DNA from 2 places in the Arthrobacter sp. FW306-07-I genome. Region 1 is predicted to be linked to the other one. Evidence: riboswitches for the same ligand, from Rfam matches in the RefSeq annotation. Region 1 holds a riboswitch; the other holds the start of a gene.
The links. Region 1 has a riboswitch for cyclic di-AMP ahead of LFT46_RS03110 (hypothetical protein). Riboswitches for the same ligand answer to the same signal wherever they lie in the genome.
Positions count from the first base shown of each region.

Region 1 (10,972 bases):
GGACGACGGCGGGCCGCGCCTTCCGGGGGCAGCGCTGCCACTTCCGGCCGGGGCAAGTGAGAGTCCGGGTCGCTTGGCGGAGGTCCTGCGTCGCTGGCTGACGGACGAACAAACCCGGGAAGGCTGGCGGGCAGCAGCGCTGAAAGCGCGGACCAGGCTGCCGGACTGGAGCAGTACCGCCCAGGGGATGCTGGCCCTGCTGTCGGGCGCGGCGCGGCGGGAACCGCTTGGAGACTGAAAGTCCGGGCCAGGACTGAAGCGGGCCCCGACTGAACCAACGGGGTTAGAGGCTGTTGCTCCGGTGCCCGGCGAAAAACGCCCGCAGCAGCTGTGCGGACTCTTCCTCGCGGACCCCGGGGTACACCTCGACCCAATGGTTGAGGCGGCGTTCGCGGAGGATATCGAACACCGACCCGGCGGCCCCGGCCTTCTCGTCCCACGCTCCGAACACCACCCGGGGAATCCGCGCCAGCACGATGGCGCCGGCACACATGGCGCACGGTTCCAAGGTGACCACCAGGGTGCAGTCGGACAGCCGCCAGCCGTCGTCGTTGCCGCCGTGGAGCCGTGCCCGTTCCTGTAGCCGTCCGGCCGCCTCCCTGATGGCCACCACTTCGGCATGGGCTGTGGGGTCGCCCAGCGCCTCCCGTTGGTTTCGGCCGGAACCCAGCACATCGCCGTCGGGCCCAATCACCACGGCGCCGATGGGCACGTCCTCCGTGGTGAGGGCCCGCCGGGCCTCAGTCAAGGCAAGGCCCATCCAGGCGTTGTGTTTCTTTTCGGGCAACGGCATGGCTCAATGATAGTTTCGAGAGATACTAAGCTTGCGTACTTTTCCTGGGAGGCATGATGAGCAGAGTCCACGAGCGGATGGACAGATGGTTCAAGCCCTACGCCGCCCTCTGGCTGACCCTGATCATCGGTGGGACGGTGGTTGTCATCATGGCTCTTGCCGGCGCCGAGGTTTATGACGACGTGGTGGGCAAGGACGGGCTCGCGAACCTCGATGTTCCGGCCCTCCAGTACGCTGAGTCGCTGCGAAACCCGGGCCTTGATGCTTTTGCCACCGGCTTCACCAACATCGGCGGCGGCATCGGTATGCCCATCCTCGCCAGCATCCTTACCGCGTGGCTGACGTTCCTGAGCCGGACCTGGCGCCCACTCCTCCTGGTGGGCGGTGCGGCAACCGTCTCCATCCTCGCCACCACGTTCGGCAAGAAACTTGTGGGCAGGACCCGGCCGGACCACGCCGATGCAGTCCCGCCTTACGAGGATTCGCCGTCGTTCCCCAGCGGCCATACCCTCAACACCACCGTGGTCATCAGTGTCCTCCTGTACGTTCTTTGCCTGCAGTTCCACCAACTCTGGGTCAGGGTCACGGCAATCACGGCCGGCGTGATTTTCATCATTGCCATGGGGCTGAGCAGGGTATTCCTGGGCCACCACTGGTTGACCGACGTCATGGCCGGCTGGACGCTGGGGCTGGCCTGGGTGGCCATCGTGATCCTGGCGCATCGGTTGTTCCACCTGTTGAGGCGCAAGCAGCATGCGGGTCCGGCCCCCACGTTCGATCGTCCCGTGGTGCGGGACGTCGTCCTCGAATCCGTGCACGACGGCGGCGATGCCGGCAAGCAGGGCGCGTCCGGCAGCCGAGGCAAGGACACCGCCGGATGATAGTTTTGGGGGATGCGCACTCTCGTTGTTGACCACCCCCTGGTCGCCCACAAGCTCACCGTCCTGCGGGACAAGAACACGCCGTCGCCGGTATTCCGCCAGCTGACGGAAGAGCTGGTGACCCTGCTGGCTTACGAAGCCACGCGGGAGGTCCGCACGGAGCCCGTCACCATCCAGACGCCAGTCAGCACCACCATCGGCACGGCATTCACCAAGCCCACACCGCTGGTGGTTCCCATTCTGCGTGCCGGCCTGGGAATGCTGGAGGGCATGACCAAGCTGGTCCCCACGGCCGAGGTGGGCTTCCTGGGTATGGCCCGGGACGAGGAAACGCTGGACATCATCACCTATGCCGAGCGCCTTCCGGAGGACCTGACGGGCCGCCAGGTCTTCGTGCTGGACCCCATGCTGGCCACCGGCGGCACCCTGCGTGAGGCCATCAAGTTCCTGTTCAAGCGGGGCGCTTCCGACGTCACCTGCATCTGCCTGCTGGCTGCCCCTGAAGGCCTGGCACGGCTGGAAGAGGAACTCTCGGGCGCGAACGTGCACATCGTCCTGGCCTCCATCGACGAGAAGCTCAACGAGAAGTCCTACATCGTTCCCGGCCTGGGCGACGCCGGCGACCGGCTCTACGGCATCGCAGGGTAGTTTTTACCCTTTTTCAATCGGTGTGCCGCCGCTAGCCTGTGCGGATGGACTGGAAACTCGAACTTGTCTTTGTCCCTGTATCCGACGTTGACCGCGCCAAGGACTTCTATGTCAACAAGGTGGGCTTCAACGCGGACTACGACGAGCGGCCGTCGGACCACGTGCGCTTCGTACAGCTGACGCCGCTCGGCTCTGCCTGCTCCATCTGCATGGGCGAGGGGCTTTTGGACGCCCCTCCCGGCACGGGAACCACCCTCCAGATGGTGGTCGACGACATCCAAAAGGCGCATGACCACCTGAAGAACAATGGTGTGGACGTCAGTGACATCGAAGTGCTGCCTTGGGGCCACTTCGTTTACTTCGCCGACCCGGACGGCAATAAGTGGGCCGTCCAGTACATCCCTTGGCGGAATGCCGGGCAGGATGCAGCTCAGGCCGGCAGTACGCCCAGCAACGCTTAAAACAGACCGCGGGCCGCATCGTGATGATGCGGCCCGCGGTCTGTCGCTGGAATCCCCGGCGTTACCCCGTGGCCAAGGCGTACGACGGCGGGTGGCGGGAGACGCCGTCGGCTGTCCTTGGAGCCGGGAGGTTCAGCTGAAGGTTTCCCTTTGCGGCGCTATGCCAGGGAGAGGTGCCTAGTACCAGTTGTGCGCCAGGTGGAAGTTCAGCGCACCGCACGGAGACTGGTAGCTCTTCTTGATGTAATCCAGGCCCCAGTTGATCTGCGTGCGGTAGTTGGTCAGGTAGTCAGCGCCGGCGCTGGCCATCTTCTCTGCAGGCAGGGACTGGACGATGCCGTAGGCGCCGCTGCTGGGATTCGTGGCCGTGGTGGTCCAGTCGGACTCCTTGGTCCACAGCGTCTGCAGGCACTGCATCTGGTCAGGTCCCCAGCCAAAGGTTGCCAGCTGGCCGGCAGCATAAGCCTGGGCACCGGCGGGATCATTCACCGCGACGACGGGTGCCGGCGCAGGTGCAGGAGCGGGTGCCGGAGCCGGGGCAGGTGCCGGGGCGGGTGCCGGAGCCGCGGCAGGTGCCGGGGCTTCCGCTGCGGGGGCCGCCGGTGCAGGCGCGGGGGCTGGTTCCGCTGCCTGGGGGGCTACGCTGATTGCCGCCGGAACGGACACTGCCGGGTTGGAGCGGATTTCGCTCTTCTCGATGCTCATTTGGGCATCGGCCGCTGCCGTGGAAGAGTTTGATTCGGTGGATGACACCGGGGTCATGCTGCTGGTTGCCTGGCCTGCCGCGCCTACCCCCACGAGCACCGCGCAGGATGCTGCAAGGATCCCGGCACGCACGCCCAGGCTGGTCTTCTTTGCTGGTTTCTTGGCCGGTTCCTGCTGTGCCAGATGTTTACCCTTGGCATGCAGGCATGCTTCTGCCGTGTTTTTGGACATGATTGATCGCCTCTCACACCTGCGGAGTTAGCTGTCGGGTTCGGATGAGGGCATCCGGCCGCACGGAAAGATCACGTACGTGCTTAACCCCAAGGGCGTTCATCGCCCGGGACGGTGGGTCCCCCGCCTCTGCCGTTGCTCAATCGGAATCCGGGGAAGCGGCAGAGCTTGGCGTCAACCCGGGATATGCGGCCCGAACGGGAGCCGCACCCAATCGACGGTACAGGAAAAGCGAAGCAAAGTCACATTTAGGTAACGGAAGTCACGGCCTCCAGCGCGCCGGCTTGCTTCTGGCGTGCGGTCGAATCGTTACGTTCAGGACACCAGGCCGTGTTGTTACCCTGCCAGGAGGTAGATAGTGGTGCCGCCGATGCTCTGCGCACTGAAGTTCTGCGAAACCCACTCGGCGATCCGGCCGGCGGCATCCGAACCGGAGCTGGACGGCATAGCCCGCCGGCAATGAAGTAGTGGATTTTTCCCTGCGCGACGAGGTCTTGGAACTGCGCCAGGGTGGGGGAGGGGTCGGTGCCGTTGAAGCCGCCCACGTCCATCACCGGCAGTTCCGTGGCGAGCTGGTACCCGGCGGCATTGTTGGAGCCCACTACCGCTGCTGCCCAGGTGTAATTGGTTGCACCGTCTTTGAGCGCGGCCACAAGATCCGCTGATGGAGTAGGTGCGCCGAGGAGGCCACCGAGTCCGCCGCCGGGCCTGCCCCCGAAGTTAGCGCCGTCAGGGTTTGTTCCGGCCGGGGCGGCCTGCTGCTGGGAACCCTGCTGCTGGAAGCCCTGCCCCGTGGGACCTTGGCCCGTGACGCCCTGTCCGGCGCCCCGGCCCGAAGGGCTCCGGCCGGTCGAACTGAAGCCTCCCGGTCCGCGGCCGCCGGCGCCTAAGCCCGAGGCTGGCCCCGCACTGACGATCGCCCCGCTGTGTGCCGTAGCCGCGGTGGTGACGGAGTAGGCCAGCGGACCGGCGAGCGACGCAGCGATGGCAAGGGCCGCCGTCGTCCGCTGCATGGAAGCCAAGCGCAGGAACTTGCCCAGCCCAATGCCTGCTGCGGCTGCCAAACCTCCGCCGAGCACCAGCCAGCGCAGCCAAGGGCCGTAGGCGGACGTGGTTCCCAGCAGGTAGAAGGCCGTAAGCGATGCCACGGCCACTGCTGAAGCGAGGAAGATGCGGGCAGCAGTTTGCCTGCGGCGCTGCCACAGGAGAACGCTGCCCAGGCCTGCCATTCCGGCGATTCCCGGTGCCAGTGCCACCGCGTAGTAGGGGTGGATGATGCCGGCCATGAAGCTGAACACCAGGCCCGTTACCAGGACCCACGAGCCCCAGATGATGACGGAAGCGCGGACAACATCTGTTCGCGGTGCCCGCCGCCCCACCCACAGCAGCCCCGCCGCAAGGATGAGTGCGGACGGCAGCAGCCATGCGATCTGGCCGCCGAACTCGCTGTTGAACATCCGGAACAGGCCCGGAACGCCCCAGCCGTTGCCACCGCCCACACTGCCCGTTTCGTCGCCCGTGAGCCGGCCCAGGCCGTTGTAGCCCAACGTCAGATCCAGGATGGAGTTGTTCTGGGATCCGCCAATGTAGGGCCGCATGTTCGCCGGCGTCAGCTCGACGGCCAGCAGCCACCAGCCGGCAGAAACCACCATCGCTGCTCCCGCGGCTGCCAGACGGATCAACCGCCGCCGGGTGCCGCCCGGAGCTGCCACCATGTAGGCGAGGGCGAACCCCGGAACCACCAGCAGGACCAGAAGCTGCTTGGCGAGAAACCCAAAGCCCAGGAATACCCCGGCCAGCAGGAGCCACCGAGGCCGGTCCTCCTGGACCGCGCGGAGGAACCCGTACGCGGCTGCTGTCATCAGCAGCACCAGCAGGGCGTCCGGGTTGTTGAACCGGAACATCAGGGTGGCAACCGGGGTGAGGGCAAGGACCGCCGCTGCCAGCAGCCCTGCCCGGTGCGCAAGCCGGACATCACCGGTGGCCGGCGTTGCGGCCCGCCGCACGGCCAGATAGACCAGCCACACCGAGCCGACCCCCATCAAGGCCTGGGGAACCAGGATGCTCCACGAGCTCAGGCCAAAGATCCGGACGGACAGCCCCATGATCCACAGGGAGGCCGGCAGCTTGTCCACGGTGATGGCATTCGCGGCATCGGAGGAGCCGAAGAACCAGGCTGCCCAGTCCTGCGATCCGGCCTGGGCTGCGGCGGAATAGAACGCGTTGGCCCAGCCCGACGCACCGAGGTTCCACAGGTACAGCACGGCCGTGCCAGCCAGTACAGCTGCCAGTTCCAGCCTCCGGTGGAAGGCCGCACGGTCTCCGCGGAAGGCCGCATGGTCCCGCGTGCCCGGCCGGCCCCGGAGGGTGAATCGCTCCCGCCCCAGTGGATTCCTCCGGGGGCGGGCTGCGGTGGTTACAGGCATGCTTTGCTGGCTGGCCATCGTGTCCTACTTGGTGAGCTGGTAGACGGTTGAGTTGCCTACGGTCTGGGCCTGGAAGTTGGCCTGGACCCAGGCGGCCACTTCGGAGTTGCCGCCGCGGCCGCCCATGCCGCCACCGCCCATGCCTCCGCTTTGGATGAAGTAGCCGATCTGGCCCTTGGCCACCATGTCCTGGAACTCGGCCAGGGTGGGGTAGGGATCACCGCCGTTCCAGCCTCCGAGGGCAATGACGTTGGTGTCCGTGGCCAGTTCCAGGCTGGCTGCCTGGGTGGCGCCGGAAACGATCGCAGACCACTTTGTGCTGGTGGCCTTCAACAGGGCAGTCACCGCGGCATCGGCAGTTCCTTCGCCGGGACCGCCGGCGCCGCCAGCATCACCGGGGCCACCTGCACCGCCCGGGCCGCCGTCAGGTGCGCCGGTACCGGCTCCGGGGGTGCCGCCGAGGCCGTTCATTGGGTCAAGGCCGTCGGTTCCGGTGGCCGAGTCCGTGGCGGAGTTCCTGCCGTCGGTCCGGTCGCCGCGGAAGCCCGCGGCCCGGTTGCCGAAAGCGCCCGCTGAGCCTGCGGGTCCCGACGTCGGAATGGAGCCTGAGTGTGCGGAGGCAGCGGTGGCCAGGGTCCAGGCACCGGCACCAAGCCCGCCGGCCAAGAGGGATACGACGACGACGGCGGCCGCCCCCGCACGCCGGAACCGTCCGGAGGTGCGCACGGCGTCAAGGCGGAGCAGGATTGCCGCGGCGGCAAGGACACCGAGGATGATGACCGCCACGCGCAGCCAAGGGAGCCAGGATGCGTCCCGGCCCAGGAGGACAGAGGACCAAATCGAGGTGCCCAGGACGGCCACCGCAAGGACAATGCGGGCAGGCCAGTAGGTTCGGCCGCGCCAGAGTTCCACCGCTCCGATGCCCACCAGTGCCGCGATGGCCGGCGCCAGTGCTACCGAGTAATAGGGGTGGACGATGCCGCTCATGAAGCTGAAGACGCCTCCGGTGACCAAGAGCCAGCCGCCCCACAGAATCAGGGCGGCCCGGCTTGGGGAAGTGCGGGCTTCACGCCGGGTGAACCACAGGCCCGCCACCAGCAGGATCAGGGCAGCGGGCAAAAGCCATGAGACTTCACCGCCAAAGCTCGTCCCGAACATCCGTAACAGGCCGGCAGCCCCGCCGAATCCAGCGTTGCCGCCGCCGAAGCTGCCTCCGGGCCCGCCTGCAGCACCCCCGGCGGCGCCGCCGGGCATGCCTTCGCCCGAACCGGTGATTCTGGCCAGGCCGTTGTAGCCGAAGGTCAGTTCCAGGAAGCTGTTGGTGGTGGATCCGGCCATGTACGGGCGCTCCGAAGCGGGAGTCAGCTGGAAGAGGGCAACGTAGCTGCCTGCCACGACAACGATTCCGCCCAATGCGCCCAGCAGATGGGCAATGCGGCGCCCGACCGAGGCGGGGGCCGCCCACAGGTAGGCCAGTCCGAGTGCCGGGACGATCAGGAAACCCTGGAGCATCTTGGTGAGGAATGCCAGCCCGATCACGGCACCGGCCGCCGCCAACCACTTCCAGCCGGCCCGTTCAATGGCGCGGGTGGTGAAATATGCGGCGAGCACCAGGCACAGCGTGAGCATGGCATCCGGGTTGTTGAACTTGAACATAAGTGCCGCCACCGGCGTCAGGGCCAGCGCACCGCCGGCCAACAGGCCTGCCGCCGGTCCCGATACCCGTTTGACGGCCAGATAGAGGAACCCGACGGCGGCCACGCCCATGAGTGCCTCCGGCACCAGCATGCTCAGCGGCGAAAAGCCGAAGATTCGGCCCGCGAGTGCGGGGATCCAGAGCGCCGCGGGCGGCTTGTCGACGGTGATGGCATTGCCGGCATCGAGCGAGCCGAAGAGGAAGGCGGTCCAGTCCTTGGTGCCCGCCTGGATGGCCGCGGCGTAGAAGGAGTTGCCGTAGTCGGTTGCTGCCAGGTTCCACAGGTACAGGACCGCGGTGGCCACCAGGAGCCCCGCCGCTGAGGGCCGCACCCAGCGTGCCTGGTTGCCGAAGGCGTAGCCGGCCCAGCGCGGCATTGGGTTGCGGGCTACGGTTCCGGCAGTTCCAGCGGGTCCTTCCGTGGGGCGTGCAGTGGTGCCGGCGGATGGGTGCTGGTGGTCCGGGTGCAGGGGACCTGTGAGTTGCGCGCTCCCGGTGGAGTCGGCGCCTGCCGGGGAGATGGTGGAGGTCATGAAGCTGCCGTTTCTGTTGAAGTGGTGGCCGTAGCGTTTTCGTCTGTGGCGTCTGTGGCGTCGGTACGGGGTTCGGAACTTGCGTCGTTGGCGCCGGGAGCTGCCGTCGTCCGTGGTGCCTTGTCCCGGAAGACCCATAGCCGGAACAGCAGGAATCGGACTGCGGTGGCCGCAAGGTTCGCCGCCACTACGGTGAGGACTTCCGCCCACCGGTCCGATGTCGTCGTCCTGTGCACCAGGGCGAGTGCTCCGGAGGTGAGCAGCAGGCCGATGCCGAAAACAATCAGCCCCTCGAAGTGGTGCCGGACCGGGTTGCCGCCCTGGATGCCGAACGTGAAGCGCCTGTTGGCTCCGGTGTTGGCCACCGCGGTGATCAGCAGCGCCAGGAAGTTTGCCAGCTGCGGGTCCACGAAGCCGCGGCAGAACAGGAAGATCAGCAGGTAGGCCAGGGTTGAGGCGGCCCCGATGGCGGCGAACCGGACCAGCTGGCCGAAGAGGCTGCTGCCCGGGGTCTGCTCGTCCGCCCGTGATGACGCCGGCAGCGGACCCCGCGCCAGGGCAGCGCGCAGTTCCGGTACGGGGATGCGGCCGTAGACCAGGTCGCGGGTGAGCCGGGCCATACCCCGGACGTCCGCCAGCGCCGTCCGGACCACGTCCACACTTGAGTCCGGGTCGTCGGTCCAGTCCACGGGAACTTCATGGACCCGCAGGCCGCAGCGCTCGGCAAGGACAAGGAGCTCCGTGTCGAAGAACCAGGAAGTGTCCACCGTGTAGGGAAGGATCTGCTGGGCGACATCGGCGCGGATGGCTTTGAAGCCGCACTGGGCGTCGCTGAACCGCGCACCCATGAAGGAGTGGAGCATCAGGTTGTAGCTGCGCGAGATGAATTCGCGCTTGGGGCCGCGGACCACGCGGGAATTGCGGGTGAGGCGTGTGCCGATGGCCAGGTCCGAGTGGCCCGAGATCAGGGGCGCCAGCAGCGGGGGCAGGGCTGCAAGGTCGGTGGACAGGTCCACGTCCATGTAGGCCAGGACCGGCGACGGCGACGCCAGCCACACCTTGCGCAGGGCATTCCCCCGGCCCTTCTCGTCGAGGTGGACCACCGCGACCTCGGGGAACTCCCGGGCCAGCCGTTCGGCGATCTTCAGTGTCCCATCCGTGCTGGCGTTGTCCGCCACCGTGATCCGGAAGCTGTGCGGGAAGGTGTCTTGCAGGTGTCCGTGGAGCCTTCGGAGGCATTCCTCAAGATCGCGTTCCTCGTTGAAGACGGGGATGGTGACATCGAGGACGGGAACCGCGGTGCGGGTGTCCACGGGGGCGCGGCGCACGGCACGCCCCCGGGAAGGAAGGCCAGCAGAAGGAAGGCCAGCAGAAGGGAAGCCAGCGGAAGGGAGGCCCGGCGGCGCCACCGCGGCGTCCTGCAGGGTTCCTGAAGTGGAGTCGGTGAGCGTCATGAATCAAGAGTGGCGCCGCCGGATTTGTGGGTTTTAGGCGCAACCTGTGATGTGCCTGTGTAAGTGCTGCCGCCCCGGTTTTCTGGTCAACGCGCGGTGACCGGCCATTGCCCGGGCAGGTTAGGGCGCGGCCGGCCCCGCGGCGGGGAGGCGCACGGCGAACTCGGTCCTGCCGGGCCGGGAAGCCAGCTCCACCGTGCCGCCATGGGCGGCCACGATGGATTCGACAATGGACAGGCCCAGCCCTGATGACCCTTCCGAGCCGGAGCGGGCGGTGTCGGCCCGGGTGAAGCGGGAAAAGATGTTGCCTTGGAATTCGGCCGGGATGCCGGGGCCGTCATCGGTGACCGTGACCACCACGCTTCCGTCCGCGGAACGCATCACTCCCGTGGTCACGGTGGTGCCCGCAGGTGTGTGCTTCCGGGCGTTGGAGAGCAGATTGGCCAGCACCTGGTGCAGCTGGGTGGTGTCTCCGCGCACGGTGACGGGTTCGTCGGGCAGCTTCAGCTGCCAGGTGTGGTCCGGGGCCATGACCTTTTCGTCGCTGACTGTTTCGATGACCAGCTGGGTCAGGTCCACGTCCGTGGTTTCGGTTGCCTTGCCCTCGTCCAGGCGGGCCAGCAGCAGCAGGTCCTCCACCAGGGCGGTCATGCGCTCGGACTGGCTCTGGACGCGGCCCAGCGACTTCTGCCCGTCCTCGGTGAGGTGTTCGGTCATGCGCATCAGCTCCGTGTATCCCCGGATAGCGGTCAGTGGAGTTCGAAGTTCATGGGAGGCGTCGGCAACAAACTGGCGCACCTTCATCTCGCTGCGTTGCCTGGCCTTCAGCGCGCTGGAGACATTGTCCAGCATCAGGTTCAGGGCGTGGCCCACGCTGCCCACCTCCGTGGTGGGGTGTGCTGCGGAGGGTGGCACGCGCACTGCGAGCGCCACCTCCCCGGCATCCAGGGGGAGCTTGGACACCTTGGTTGCGACGTCGGAGAGCTGTTCCAGCGGCCGCATGGTCCTGCGGATCAGGGCCGTGCCGGCAAGCCCGATAAGGACAAGGCCGCCCAGCGAGACCAGCACCATGGTCAGCACCAGGGACGCCTCGGTGCTTTGCTTCATCGACAGCGGCAGCCCCGTGATCACCACATCGCCGTAA
Region 1 covers NZ_CP084550.1:633,930-644,901, forward strand. Annotated here, with positions in the region: gene LFT46_RS03085 (glycosyltransferase family 4 protein) at 1-238, shown strand, start outside; gene LFT46_RS03090 (nucleoside deaminase) at 284-793, opposite strand; gene LFT46_RS03095 (phosphatase PAP2 family protein) at 850-1,674, shown strand; gene upp (uracil phosphoribosyltransferase) at 1,687-2,322, shown strand; gene LFT46_RS03105 (glyoxalase superfamily protein) at 2,367-2,783, shown strand; gene LFT46_RS03110 (hypothetical protein) at 2,961-3,719, opposite strand; cyclic di-AMP (ydaO/yuaA leader) riboswitch at 3,725-3,885, opposite strand; gene LFT46_RS03115 (ArnT family glycosyltransferase) at 3,968-6,145, opposite strand; gene LFT46_RS03120 (ArnT family glycosyltransferase) at 6,170-8,374, opposite strand; gene LFT46_RS03125 (bifunctional glycosyltransferase family 2/GtrA family protein) at 8,371-9,828, opposite strand; gene LFT46_RS03130 (sensor histidine kinase) at 9,949-10,972, opposite strand, start outside.

Region 2 (10,972 bases), 230 kb from region 1:
GCGGCACCAGCAGCCCGCGTGCAAGGAGCCAGTCCACGGGCCCGACGTCGGCCCCCTCCGTGGCGACCGAGGCTTTCCGTTGCGCCTGGGGGACGGCACCCATGGCCCAGTTCCGGAACTTGGCAAGCAGCGCCGTCGTCCGCTCCGGGGCCTTGGCCAGGATGTCCTGCAGGGCTTCGGGGGACGATGTCCAGTGCTGAAGCGCCAGAGCCGCCTCCATCGGCGTGGTGGCGCCGTGGATCGCGAACCCGCTGCGGTGCAGCTCGGCGACCAGCCGCACCGCCCGTTGCGCGAAGGCCGGCTGAAGGCGGACCAGCTCCGTGTAGCTCCGCCCCAGCCCTGCCGGGTAGATGCCCACCACGTCCTTGAGCGAGCCCACCGGCAGGAAGAATTGCTGGTCGGCCGCGGCAGGGGTGCCGTGCGGGGGAGCGGCGGGGTGCACCAGGGCAAGCTCCTGCAGGGTGCCGATGATCTGCTCAACGACTGCCGGCGAGGAACCGCGGATCAGCTGGTGCAGGCCTTCCGCCGAGGCGCTGTGCCCGGTGTCCGTGTTGGTGCAGAGGTGCAGGGTCTCCAGGACCTGCATCTGCGGGCGGTTGAGCCGCTCGAGGGCGCGCTGGACGCTGACACGGGAAGTGGCGCGCGCCGCCAACGCCGCGAAATCCGGAACGGAGGGGGAGATGAGGTCCGGCCGCGCGGCGAACAACGCCCGCAGCGAATCGTCGCTGCGTGCCTCCAGTTCCATGCCAAGCGCGCGAATAAGGGACATCACTCCAACGTTACCGCCGCTCAGCCTTTCCCGCCCGCCGACGGGCGGCGACGCCGTCCAGGACCACTACCAGCATCAGGATGAAGGCCACCGGGAGGCCGTACAGCGCGGAGTAGGTGACCCACGTGGGGGCCACCGACCCGGTGAAGGCAAGCGCCATGACCATCCCTACGGCTATGAGGGACAGCACGGCAATAACAGCGGCGAGGACCATCAGCGGCCGCCGGTAACGCGAAGGAGTCATGGACGTAACGCTACAGCGGCTGCATTGGTGGGGTTAAACACTCCCGGCGCCCTTGCGCCTGCGGCGGAACAGTGCTGGGGAAAGCGTAATGAGGGCATCCGGCAGGATAACCTTGAAGGATACAGACCAACACGGTTTGCGCTTGCCATACCTTGAACCCGCACAACAATGCGGATGCGGTGGCAGGCGGCCGTGTCTCATGACAGCAGAACGAAGAAGGTTGATTACGTGCCTACCGGCAAGGTCAAGTGGTATGACAAGGACAAGGGCTTTGGGTTCCTCGCGGGCGAAGACGGCCAGGAGGTCTTCCTGCCCAAGTCGTCGCTGCCCGAAGGGGTAACGGAGCTGAAAGCGGGCACCCGGGTGGAGTTCGGTGTGGCGGACGGCCGCAAGGGAGCGCAGGCACTGGGCCTGCGGGTGCTGGACAAGACCCCGTCCATTGCCAAGGCGAAGCGTCCCAGCGCCAAGGACCTCGCCCCGCTGGTGCAGGATCTGGTGACCGTCCTGGACAATCTGTCCGGCACCCTCTCCAAGGGCAAGTACCCGGACGGCAACAAGGGCAAGGCCATTGCTGCCGCCCTGCGCAAGGTTGCCGACGAGCTGGACGTTTAAGCGCCCATGAATCCCCAATCTGAACAGCCGGGCGCGCCAGTGCAGGAGCAGGCTGCCAAGACCCCGCCCAAGCGCAAGGCCGGCGTGCCCGTGTGGCGTACGGGCAAGCCTGACGCTTTCCTGGCCGCGGCTGTTGATGCCGCCCGGACCGCAGTGGAAAGCATCACGCCGGCTGCCACCATCGGCGCGCACCTTGCGGCCAAGAGCGAGGGCGACCGGCTGGTGACGCACCTGTTCGAGTCCCGGCTGCCCGGCTACGCAGGGTGGCAGTGGTACGCGGTGCTGACCCGGAACTCGCGCTCCAAGGTGGTCACGGTCAACGAACTGGGCCTGCTGCCGTCCGAGGATTCCATCCTCGCCCCGGAGTGGGTGCCGTGGGCCGAGCGGGTCCGTCCCGAGGACGAACAGCCGCAGGAGCCTGAAGCGGGTGGCCACGAAGCAGAGGCCCAGGAAACAGACGGCCAGGAGACCGGTGGTCCCTTGACGGCGGAACCTGCCGAGGCCGGCGCCGGCCACGCTGCAGAAGGGGACTCAGGGCCGGCAGGGGAATCGGCGGACGACGACGGAGCGCAGGCAGGAGCCTAGCCGCACCTTTACCGCGAGGCTGGCCACGTCCTTTGCCAGGCACAACGAAAACGGCGCCGTCCGGGATAAACCCGGGCGGCGCCGTCGTACGTCAAGCGTGCCAGCGTAGGGACAGGGCCTAATGGTCCACTGTGCCTACTTGCGCAGCTCGCCCACCACGTAGTCAATGCTGGCAAGCAGGGCCGAGACGTCGCTGGGCTCGATGGCCACGAAGGTGGCGATGCGCAGCTGGTTGCGGCCCAGCTTCCGGTAGGGCTCGGTGTCCACGATGCCGTTGGCGCGCAGGATCTTGGCCACTGCGGCGGCGTCCACCGACTCGTCGAAGTCGATGGTGGCGATGACGTTGGAGCGTTCCTCCGGCTTGGCAACGAACGGGGTGGCGAAATCGGAAGCCTCGGCCCAGCTGTAGATGCGTCCGGCTGAATCGGCGGTACGTGCAGCCGCGAAATCCAGGCCGCCGTTGGAATTCAGCCACTGCACCTGGGCATCCAGGGTCACCAGCGTGGACAGCGAGGGCGTGTTGTAGGTCTGGTTCAGGCGGGAGTTGTCAATGGCAGTCTGGAGGTCCAGGAAGTCCGGGATCCAGCGGCCGCTGGCCTTGATGCGGGCGGCCCGGTCAAGAGCGGCGGGGGAGAACAGGCCAAGCCAGAGGCCGCCGTCAGAGGCGAAGTTCTTCTGGGGCGCGAAGTAGTAGACGTCGCTCTGGGCAACGTCCACATCCAGGCCGCCGGCAGCCGAGGTGGCGTCCACCAGGACAAGCGATCCCTCGTCGACTCCGGAAACCCGCTGGACCGGGGCTGCCACACCGGTGGAGGTCTCATTCTGAGGCCAGGCATAAACGTCCACCCCGGCCTCGGCCTGTGCCATTGGTCGGGTGCCGGGCTCGGACTTGATGATCGAGGAGGCTTCCAGGAAAGGTGCCTTGTTGGTGGCCGCAGCGAACTTGGACCCGAACTCGCCAAAGGAGAGGTGCTGGGCCTTCTTCTCCACCAGGCCGAAGCTCGCGATATCCCAGAAAGCAGTGGAGCCGCCAACGCCAAGGACAACCTCGTAGCCTTCCGGGGCGCGGAAGAACTGGCTCAGCCCTTCACGGACGGACCCCACCAAGTTCTTGACCGGGGCTTGGCGGTGAGAGGTGCCGAGGATGGTTTTGGACGCTGCGGCGAGGGCATCGATCTGTTCCTGCCGGACCTTTGACGGACCGGCACCGAACCGTCCGTCCTTGGGCAGGAGGTCGGCGGGAATCGTGATGCTGGTGTCGCTCACAGGTGCTCCAATTTCGGCGGGGACGAACGCTTTGGTCCGCACGGGCGGGTTGTGGTGGCCGGCAGCCGGGCGGCGGCTGTGCCATAGGCCTTTTCCATTCTGCCTGAACAGCGGCGCTGGGCGGCAACCGGCAGCGGCAAAGTCCAGACACTGAGACAACGCGGCGGGCGTGCAAGTGTCCCGCGTGTGCAACCCTTCCGCGTGCACCTGTTGCGGCTCCCCCTGGGGCCGCGGCTATTCGGACAAAGTCAAAATAGGCTAAGCTTTCCCCCGGACTACCTCGCGGGAAGAGGCGATACGGTGGGACAACGCAAGGTACTGCGCTCGAGGAGCTGAGCTGGATGACGGATCTGATCGACACTACGGAGATGTACCTCAGGACCATCCTGGAGCTTGAGGAAGAAAACATCGTCGCCCTCCGGGCCCGTATTGCCGAGCGCTTGCGCCACTCCGGCCCCACCGTCTCCCAGACCATCGGCAGGATGGAGCGCGATGGGCTCGTTGTTGTCTCTGGTGACAGGCATTTGGAGCTCACTGACACCGGGCGCAAGCGCGCCACGGAGGTGATGCGCAAGCACCGGCTGGCCGAACGCCTGCTGGCGGACGTCATCGGGCTGGACTGGGCCTACGTCCACGATGAAGCCTGCCGCTGGGAACATGTGATGAGTGAGCGGGTGGAGCGCCGCATCTACGAGATGCTGGACCACCCCACCGAATCCCCGTACGGCAACCCCATCCCGGGCCTTGCCGCGCTGGGCGGCCGGCCGGCCCCCGGCTTCGGTGACGGCGCCATCAGCCTGGTGGAGGCGATGAAGAGCTACGTGCCTGCTTCCGGCGTGACCATCAGCCGCCTCGCGGAGCCGATCCAGGTGGAGCCGGAGCTGCTGTCGCAGTTGGACGAAGGCGGAATCCGGCCCGGCGCTGCAGTGGCCCTGGAGCGCGTGGGCGACTACATCTCGGTGCGGGTGGCCGGGATTGAAGGAGCGCTGGAGCTTCCGCCGGAGGTTGCCGCACACGTCTTTGTGGCCGTCAAGCAGGGCTGAAGCGAAACTTCCATACCCCGGACCTGCCCTTCCAGCCAAAGATAACGGAATTGTTACCTAGGGTCTTAAGCCCCTATAGTAGAACCAGTCGTTTGAAACTTAAGCGTTACCTGATCCGGAGCCGAGCTCTGCCAGCGGATCGGGTGCACGAGTCGTTACTGGCAGAGGCGGGGGAACCACAAGCGGCAGCGGGGGACTGCCTTGGGGTGAAGTCCGTCAGCAGCAAGCCTCTCCAGTGAAGGATTCTTCCGGGAATACCCCTGCGCAGAAGCTTGCCCTTGGCGGGCCGGGTCTTTGATCTCTCTGACCCGAATCCGACAGCTAACTCCGCAGGCTTTTCCAGAGAGGAACCCTTCTTGACCATGCACACCCCCCGGGGACGCCGCCGTGCTGCCGGCCCCCCTTCGGCGCCGCGGGTTGTCGAAGTTGTCGCAGCGGAGCGCCCCCGCGACCTCCATCGCGACGCCCGCCGCCGCCGGGGTCCGTTCCGCCAGATGACGGAGTTTGCCGCTGCCAGCGGCATCGGCCAGAAGGCCGGCATTGCCCTGGCAGCCACCGGCCTGGTGCTGACCGTGACCGTGCCCGCCACAAGTCCCGTTATGGCCACTGATGCCGCCGGCAGCGCCCCGCTTGCAGCCTCCTCAGTCACGCCGCAGCCCGAGATCTCGGCCGACATCGGTGCCCAGATCGACTTCAGCCGGTCCGCCGTGGTGACCCAGGCGGACCCGGACGGGAAGCTAAAGCAACTGCTGAGTGCCCAGTCGGCCGGCTCCGTGACGCGTGCCGCGTCAGCCGGCACCCTGGCTGCACCGCTGGCATCCCTTGCCACCGCTTCCCCCTTCGGTTATCGGGTCAGCCCGATTACTGGAGGCTCGGGCGACTTCCACCGGGGCCAGGACTTCGTGGCGCAGTGTGGGACATCCGTCCTGGCGGCCGCCACGGGTACCGTGACCTTCGCGGGCTGGCATCAGTTCGGCGGCGGAAACCGAGTGGTCATCGACCACGGGAACGGGCTGGAAACCACGTACAACCACCTGTCGTCCTTCAATGTGAAGGTGGGCCAGACCGTCTCCCGCGGGGACGTGGTGGCGCTGAGCGGCACCACTGGTGCGTCCACCGGCTGCCACCTGCACTTCGAAGTCCAGGTCAATGGCGAAGTGGTCGATCCCATGGGCTGGTTGTAACCGAATGATTGCGCACTCTCAGATCGCCGTGACTAGCCGTGACCTGAATGTGACATTGAAACAAAACTGCTGTACCGTCTAACTCGCGTCAACTTTTCCGAAGTTGACGCTCTTGAGTGGATTGCCTAACTCTGCCACCGCTCAAGGTCCGTTCGCATTTCATCGTCTGGCAGGGGCGGGGGAACCAATTTCGGCCTTCATCCAGAAGGCCTTGGGGTTAAGTCACAAGCTTCCCAGGAAGCAGCGTGGCCGGGTGACTCCCATCCGAATCCGACAGCTCACCTCGCAGGCATTGGGAGAGGCTACCTTCGTGTCTTCACGCCATAATTCTGCGCGCCACCGTGCGCAAACGGTTCGCACCAACCCCTTGGATGCCGTTTCCAAGGCCGTGAGTGCAAATGCCGGGACCGTAGGCCGCCAGGCTGCCGTTGTGGCAGCCGCCTCGGGCCTGATCCTGAGCATGGGCCTGCCGGCCACTGCTGCTGATACCACTGCCGGTGTCTCAGCTTCCACTGAGTCCGGTTCGGCCCAAACGGCCCTCGCCGTCACCGCTGCCCCCACCGCCACGGTTTCCTTTGAACGTCCCGTGGTCAAAACCGCCGCTGCTCCCAAGGTGCAGCCGGTGCGTACCCAGTCCACCGACACGGCCAACGCTGCTGCTGCTGCCGGCCAGGACGCCGCGCCGGCCGCCAAGACCGCCCAGACCGTCTCCTCGGCGGCGACCTCGGGCATCGCAGCCATTGCCTACACCGGCATCGGCCACTCGTACGTGTGGGGCGGCACCAGCCCCGTCACCGGCTGGGACTGCTCCGGGTTCGTGCAGTGGGTTTACGCCCAGGCAGGCATCAGCATTCCCCGCACCAACGCGTGGAGCATCATGACCCCCACCTCCGCGCCGCAGCCGGGTGACCTGGTTGTCCAGAACGGTGGCGCCCACGTTGGCATCTACGTCGGCAACGGCATGATGATCAGCGCACTCAACCCCTCACAGGGCACGCTGCTCCACTCGCCTGCAGCCACCGGTACCTCGTCGTACTACCACCTCAACAAATAGTTCTTGGGCTCCGTGCTCCAAGGGCTATTTCTTTGCCCAAAGCTTCTTCGCTAGAAACCACATCCCCGTTCGGGACGCGCCGGCGTACCCCCAAGATGCCGGCGCGTCCAACACACTTTGCCTGCCTACCTGCGGTTGCAAGGAAAACGAAAGAGAGAACTGATGACGACTCGTGCTACCGCACGGCACCGCGCCGAGGTCACCAAGACCAACTCGATCGCTGTCATTGCCAAGGCTGTCAGCGACAACGCCGGGGGCATGGGCCGCCAGGCTGCGGTCATCGCCGCCGCTTCCGGCCTGGTCCTGACCAGCGGCATTGCGGCCAACGCCGCCGATGCCAACGTCAAGCGCGACTCTGCTCCCGCCTCCGCGCTGGAAGTTGAATCCGCCGTCGACGCCCCGATTTCCGCCGCTTCCACCATTGCGATCAGCTTCGAGAAGCCAGCTGTGACCACCACGCCGGCCCCCGTCGTCGAGCCCGAGCCCCAGGTTCAGGTGGAGGAAGCTGCCCCTGCTCCCGCCGCCCAGCCCGTTGCCGCTCCCAAGGTCACCGCCAAGGTCGCCACCGCCGCTGCCCCGGCCGCTCCCGCAGCCCAGGCTTCTGCCAGCGGCAAGGGTGCTGCAATCCTCTCCGCCGCCTACGCCCAGCTTGGCGTCCACCAGGACTGCACCATGCTGGTGACCAACGCCCTGGCCGCCGTCGGCATCCACTTCCACGACTGGCCCGCCGGCTACCTGTCCCTGGGGGACACGGTGCCTGCTTCCCAGGCACAGCCCGGCGACCTGATCTACTACGCCGATGGTGGCGGAGGAATGGCACACATCGCTGTTTACGCCGGAAACGGCATGGCCGTGCATGGCGGCTTCAACGGCAACGACACCGTGGTCTTCAGCGCAAACGTGGGCTCCGGGCCGGTTTTCATCCACGTCAGGTAAGCACCGCATGTCCGGCACTGGCAACAGGCAGTGCTTGTCCAAGGACCCCCGCCCTCGCAGCGGGGGTCCTTGGCGTTTAAGAAGTTCCCCGCAGGGGACTGATGCCTGCCCTGCTGGGGAACGTTCCCCGCAGGGAATCCGGGCGGCGATTACCTGATTTTGCACTTCTCTGTTTACTCTTGTGATGTCGATCCATAGCCCGGACATGCCGAGGGCAGCCGGCCCTCGTGCCCCTGACGGGTGCGGCCGTGAAGAGGTAAGTGCATGCGCACTCTCGTTCTGAATGCTGGATATGAACCGCTGGCGGTCATTACTTTCCGCCGGGCGCTGGTGCTTGTGCTCACGGGCAAGGCGAGCGTCGTGGCCGAAGGGGATGACCCTGTCGTGGGACCCACGGACGTCCTGGGCCGCCCGTCCGTGATCCTCCTCAACCGGTACATCCGGCCCCGATACAACCACTCCACGGCTGTCAGCCGCAGGGGCGTACTCAGACGCGACGGCCATAAATGCGCATACTGCGGCAAGGCAGCGCATACCATCGACCATGTGCACCCCAAGTCCCGGGGCGGGGCTGACTCGTGGGAGAACCTGGTGGCAGCCTGCCTTCGCTGCAACAACGTCAAGGGCGACCACACCCCGACCGAGATGGGCTGGAGCCTGCGCTTTGTGCCGGAGCCTCCGCGCGGCACCATCTGGCAGATCAAGGAACTGGAAAAGCCCACGCCCGCGTGGGATCCGTTCCTCCTGCCCGAACGCGCCGCCTGACCTCCGCTTTCGACGGGAGTGATCGCTGCCCCGCCTGATGGCTAGGCTGGGGGAGTGCAAGAGAACAGCCTGGTTTTTGATGCCCTGATTTTGGCCGGGGGCCGGTCCTCGCGGCTGGGCGGGGTACCCAAACAGTCCCTTGTCTTCCAAGGCCAAACGCTCTTGGAACGGGCCCTGGACGCCGCAGCCGGCGCCCGCCGCACTGTCGTCGTCGGCGACAGCGCCTTCCTGCCATCCCAAAGCACAACACCCCGCCCTGTATCCCCGGCAGCCTGGCCGGCCGACGTGCTCATCTGTCGAGAAGAGCCGCCGTTCGCAGGGCCTGCCGCTGCCATCGCGGCTGGTTTGAACACCTTGGGCGAAAATGGCGGAGCGGCCCCCTTCACCCTGGTGCTGGCCTGCGATATGCCGTTGGCCTCCGAAGCGGTGGCCGTGTTGCGGAAGGCTCTTGCCGCATCTGGAGCACGCCCCGGGGGAGGCGGAGGAGGCGGCGTGATGGCCCTGGCCGGCGACGGGAAGGTCCAGCCGCTGGCGGCCTTTTACAGCACGCCCGGGTTAAAACAAACCTGCGCGGAGTTGGCCGCACGCGACGCGTTGGTCAACGGCTCCGTCCGGGCTCTCCTTGCTAGTCTGGACGTGCAGCTTGTCACAGTCCCCGCCGGGTCCACCTCCGACGTGGATACCTGGGACGATGCTGCCGCGCTGGGGGTTGCCGCCAGGAGCCAGCGTGAATGCAAGGACCGGAGCGCGGGCGGAACTAACGTGGGAGGCAAGTCGTGAAAAGCCAGGACGAAACGCTGGAGGAATGGTGCAGGGCCCTCCTCCAGGCGTACAAGCTCGAGGACGTCCAGGTAGACATCAACGCGGTGCTGGCACTCGCCGGCGTTGCCGCCCATGCCGTTGTCCGGCCGGCCGCACCGCTTACCACCTTCATTGCCGGCTTCGCCGCAGGCCTGGCTGCCGCTCCCGGCAGGGAGCTGGACGCAGCCTCCATGGACGCGGCGCTGGCCGTTGCCCGCACCCTGGCAGCTGACTACGAGGCTGAAGCCGCCGGGACTCCCGGCGAATGACAGCAGAAGCCCAGAGCGATCCGATGGCACCGCCCGATTCCGGGCCGGAGAATGCCGGACCGGCAGAAGCCGCCGCGGAAGAAAGTGGTACGGCTGGGGCTGAATCCGGCGACACGGAGCCGGGCGAAACCGAACCAGGGCATGCCCACCACCATCACCTGGCACACACGTGGGAAGAGGCCAGGCAGGCCGCCTACGATGCGGCCACCCCGATTCCTCCCAGCCCCGTGGCCCTGCAGATCGCCTTGGGCCGGAAACTTGACCAGGACATCGTGGCCCTCCAAAACATGCCGCACTATGCGTCCTCGGCCATGGACGGCTGGGCGGTCAACGGAAGCGGTCCATGGATCCCGGTGGAGCCGGGCACCCGGCTGGCGCCGCACCAAGCCAGTCCCATTGCCACCGGCGGCCTGATTCCCGCGGGTGCCAAGGCGGTCCTACGTACCGAGAGTGCAGTCCTCGGCCGGGACGATGAGGGCCCGGTGGTGATGGTCGGAGGCAAGGCCAGGCCGGGCGAACCCCGCGCGGGCGAACACATCAGGAAGGCCGGGGAGGAAGCCCTTGAAAGGGACGTCCTGGTCAAGGCCGGGGTGGAACTCAACCCGGCACACCTGGCCCTGGCGGCACTGGCAGGCTACGACGAAGTGCAGGTCCAGGGAAAGCCGGTGGTGCGGCTGGTGCTGACCGGATCCGAGGTGGTGGAACGTGGTACCCCGGCTCCCGGCCAGGTTCGCGACACGTTCGGCCCGCAACTGCCGGCCGTCGTCGCCATGCTCGGAGGTATCCACGCAGGACAGCAGCGGATCGGCGACTCGTACGCCGAATGGCTTGCGGCGCTCGAAGACGTGCTGCCGGAGGTGCCGGACGCGCCCGACCTGCCGGCCGACGTCGTCATTACCACCGGAGGCACTGGGCGCTCAGGCACGGACCACCTCCGGCGGGCCGTTGCCGAACTCGGCGGGCGGCTCATCATCGACGGCGTGGCAATGCGGCCCGGCCACCCTGCCGTCCTGGCCGAACTGCCGGACGGACGCTTTGTCCTTGGACTTCCCGGCAACCCGCTCGCGGCCATGATGGCCCTGTCCACCGTCGGCGCACCATTGTTCGCCGCCTTGGGGCACCGCGCTATGCCCGCCGTGCAGGAAGTACCGTGCGGCACCATGATCGACGCCGATCCCGGACGCACCCGCCTGATGCCGTTCCGGCTGCTGTATGGGATGGCTTCCCCTGCGCAGCACACAGGCCCCGGCATGATGCGCGGCCTGGCAGCCGCCGACGGCGTGCTGGTGGTGCCGCCGCACGGCGTGCAGCTGGGCGAGCCGGTGCCCGCTTTCGCGCTGCCTTGGGGGCCACCCATTCCGCCGCCCAAGGAAGGGGCGGCCAAAGCCAAGCCGAGAAGCAATGCACGGGGCAGCCAGGCCAAGGGTAAACCGGCATCGAACGG
Region 2 covers NZ_CP084550.1:862,067-873,038, forward strand. Annotated here, with positions in the region: gene LFT46_RS04060 (helicase-associated domain-containing protein) at 1-769, opposite strand, end outside; gene LFT46_RS04065 (hypothetical protein) at 780-1,013, opposite strand; gene LFT46_RS04070 (cold-shock protein) at 1,242-1,625, shown strand; gene LFT46_RS04075 (DUF3027 domain-containing protein) at 1,632-2,210, shown strand; gene serC (phosphoserine transaminase) at 2,346-3,476, opposite strand; gene LFT46_RS04085 (metal-dependent transcriptional regulator) at 3,818-4,519, shown strand; cyclic di-AMP (ydaO/yuaA leader) riboswitch at 4,660-4,871, shown strand; gene LFT46_RS04090 (M23 family metallopeptidase) at 4,882-5,703, shown strand; cyclic di-AMP (ydaO/yuaA leader) riboswitch at 5,832-6,009, shown strand; gene LFT46_RS04095 (C40 family peptidase) at 6,134-6,757, shown strand; gene LFT46_RS04100 (NlpC/P60 family protein) at 6,920-7,693, shown strand; gene LFT46_RS04105 (HNH endonuclease) at 7,958-8,458, shown strand; gene mobA (molybdenum cofactor guanylyltransferase) at 8,513-9,238, shown strand; gene LFT46_RS04115 (DUF6457 domain-containing protein) at 9,235-9,528, shown strand; gene LFT46_RS04120 (molybdopterin molybdotransferase MoeA) at 9,525-10,972, shown strand, end outside.
Region 2: linked by a shared signal. The riboswitch ahead of LFT46_RS04095 (C40 family peptidase) and the one ahead of LFT46_RS03110 (hypothetical protein) in region 1 are both predicted to bind cyclic di-AMP.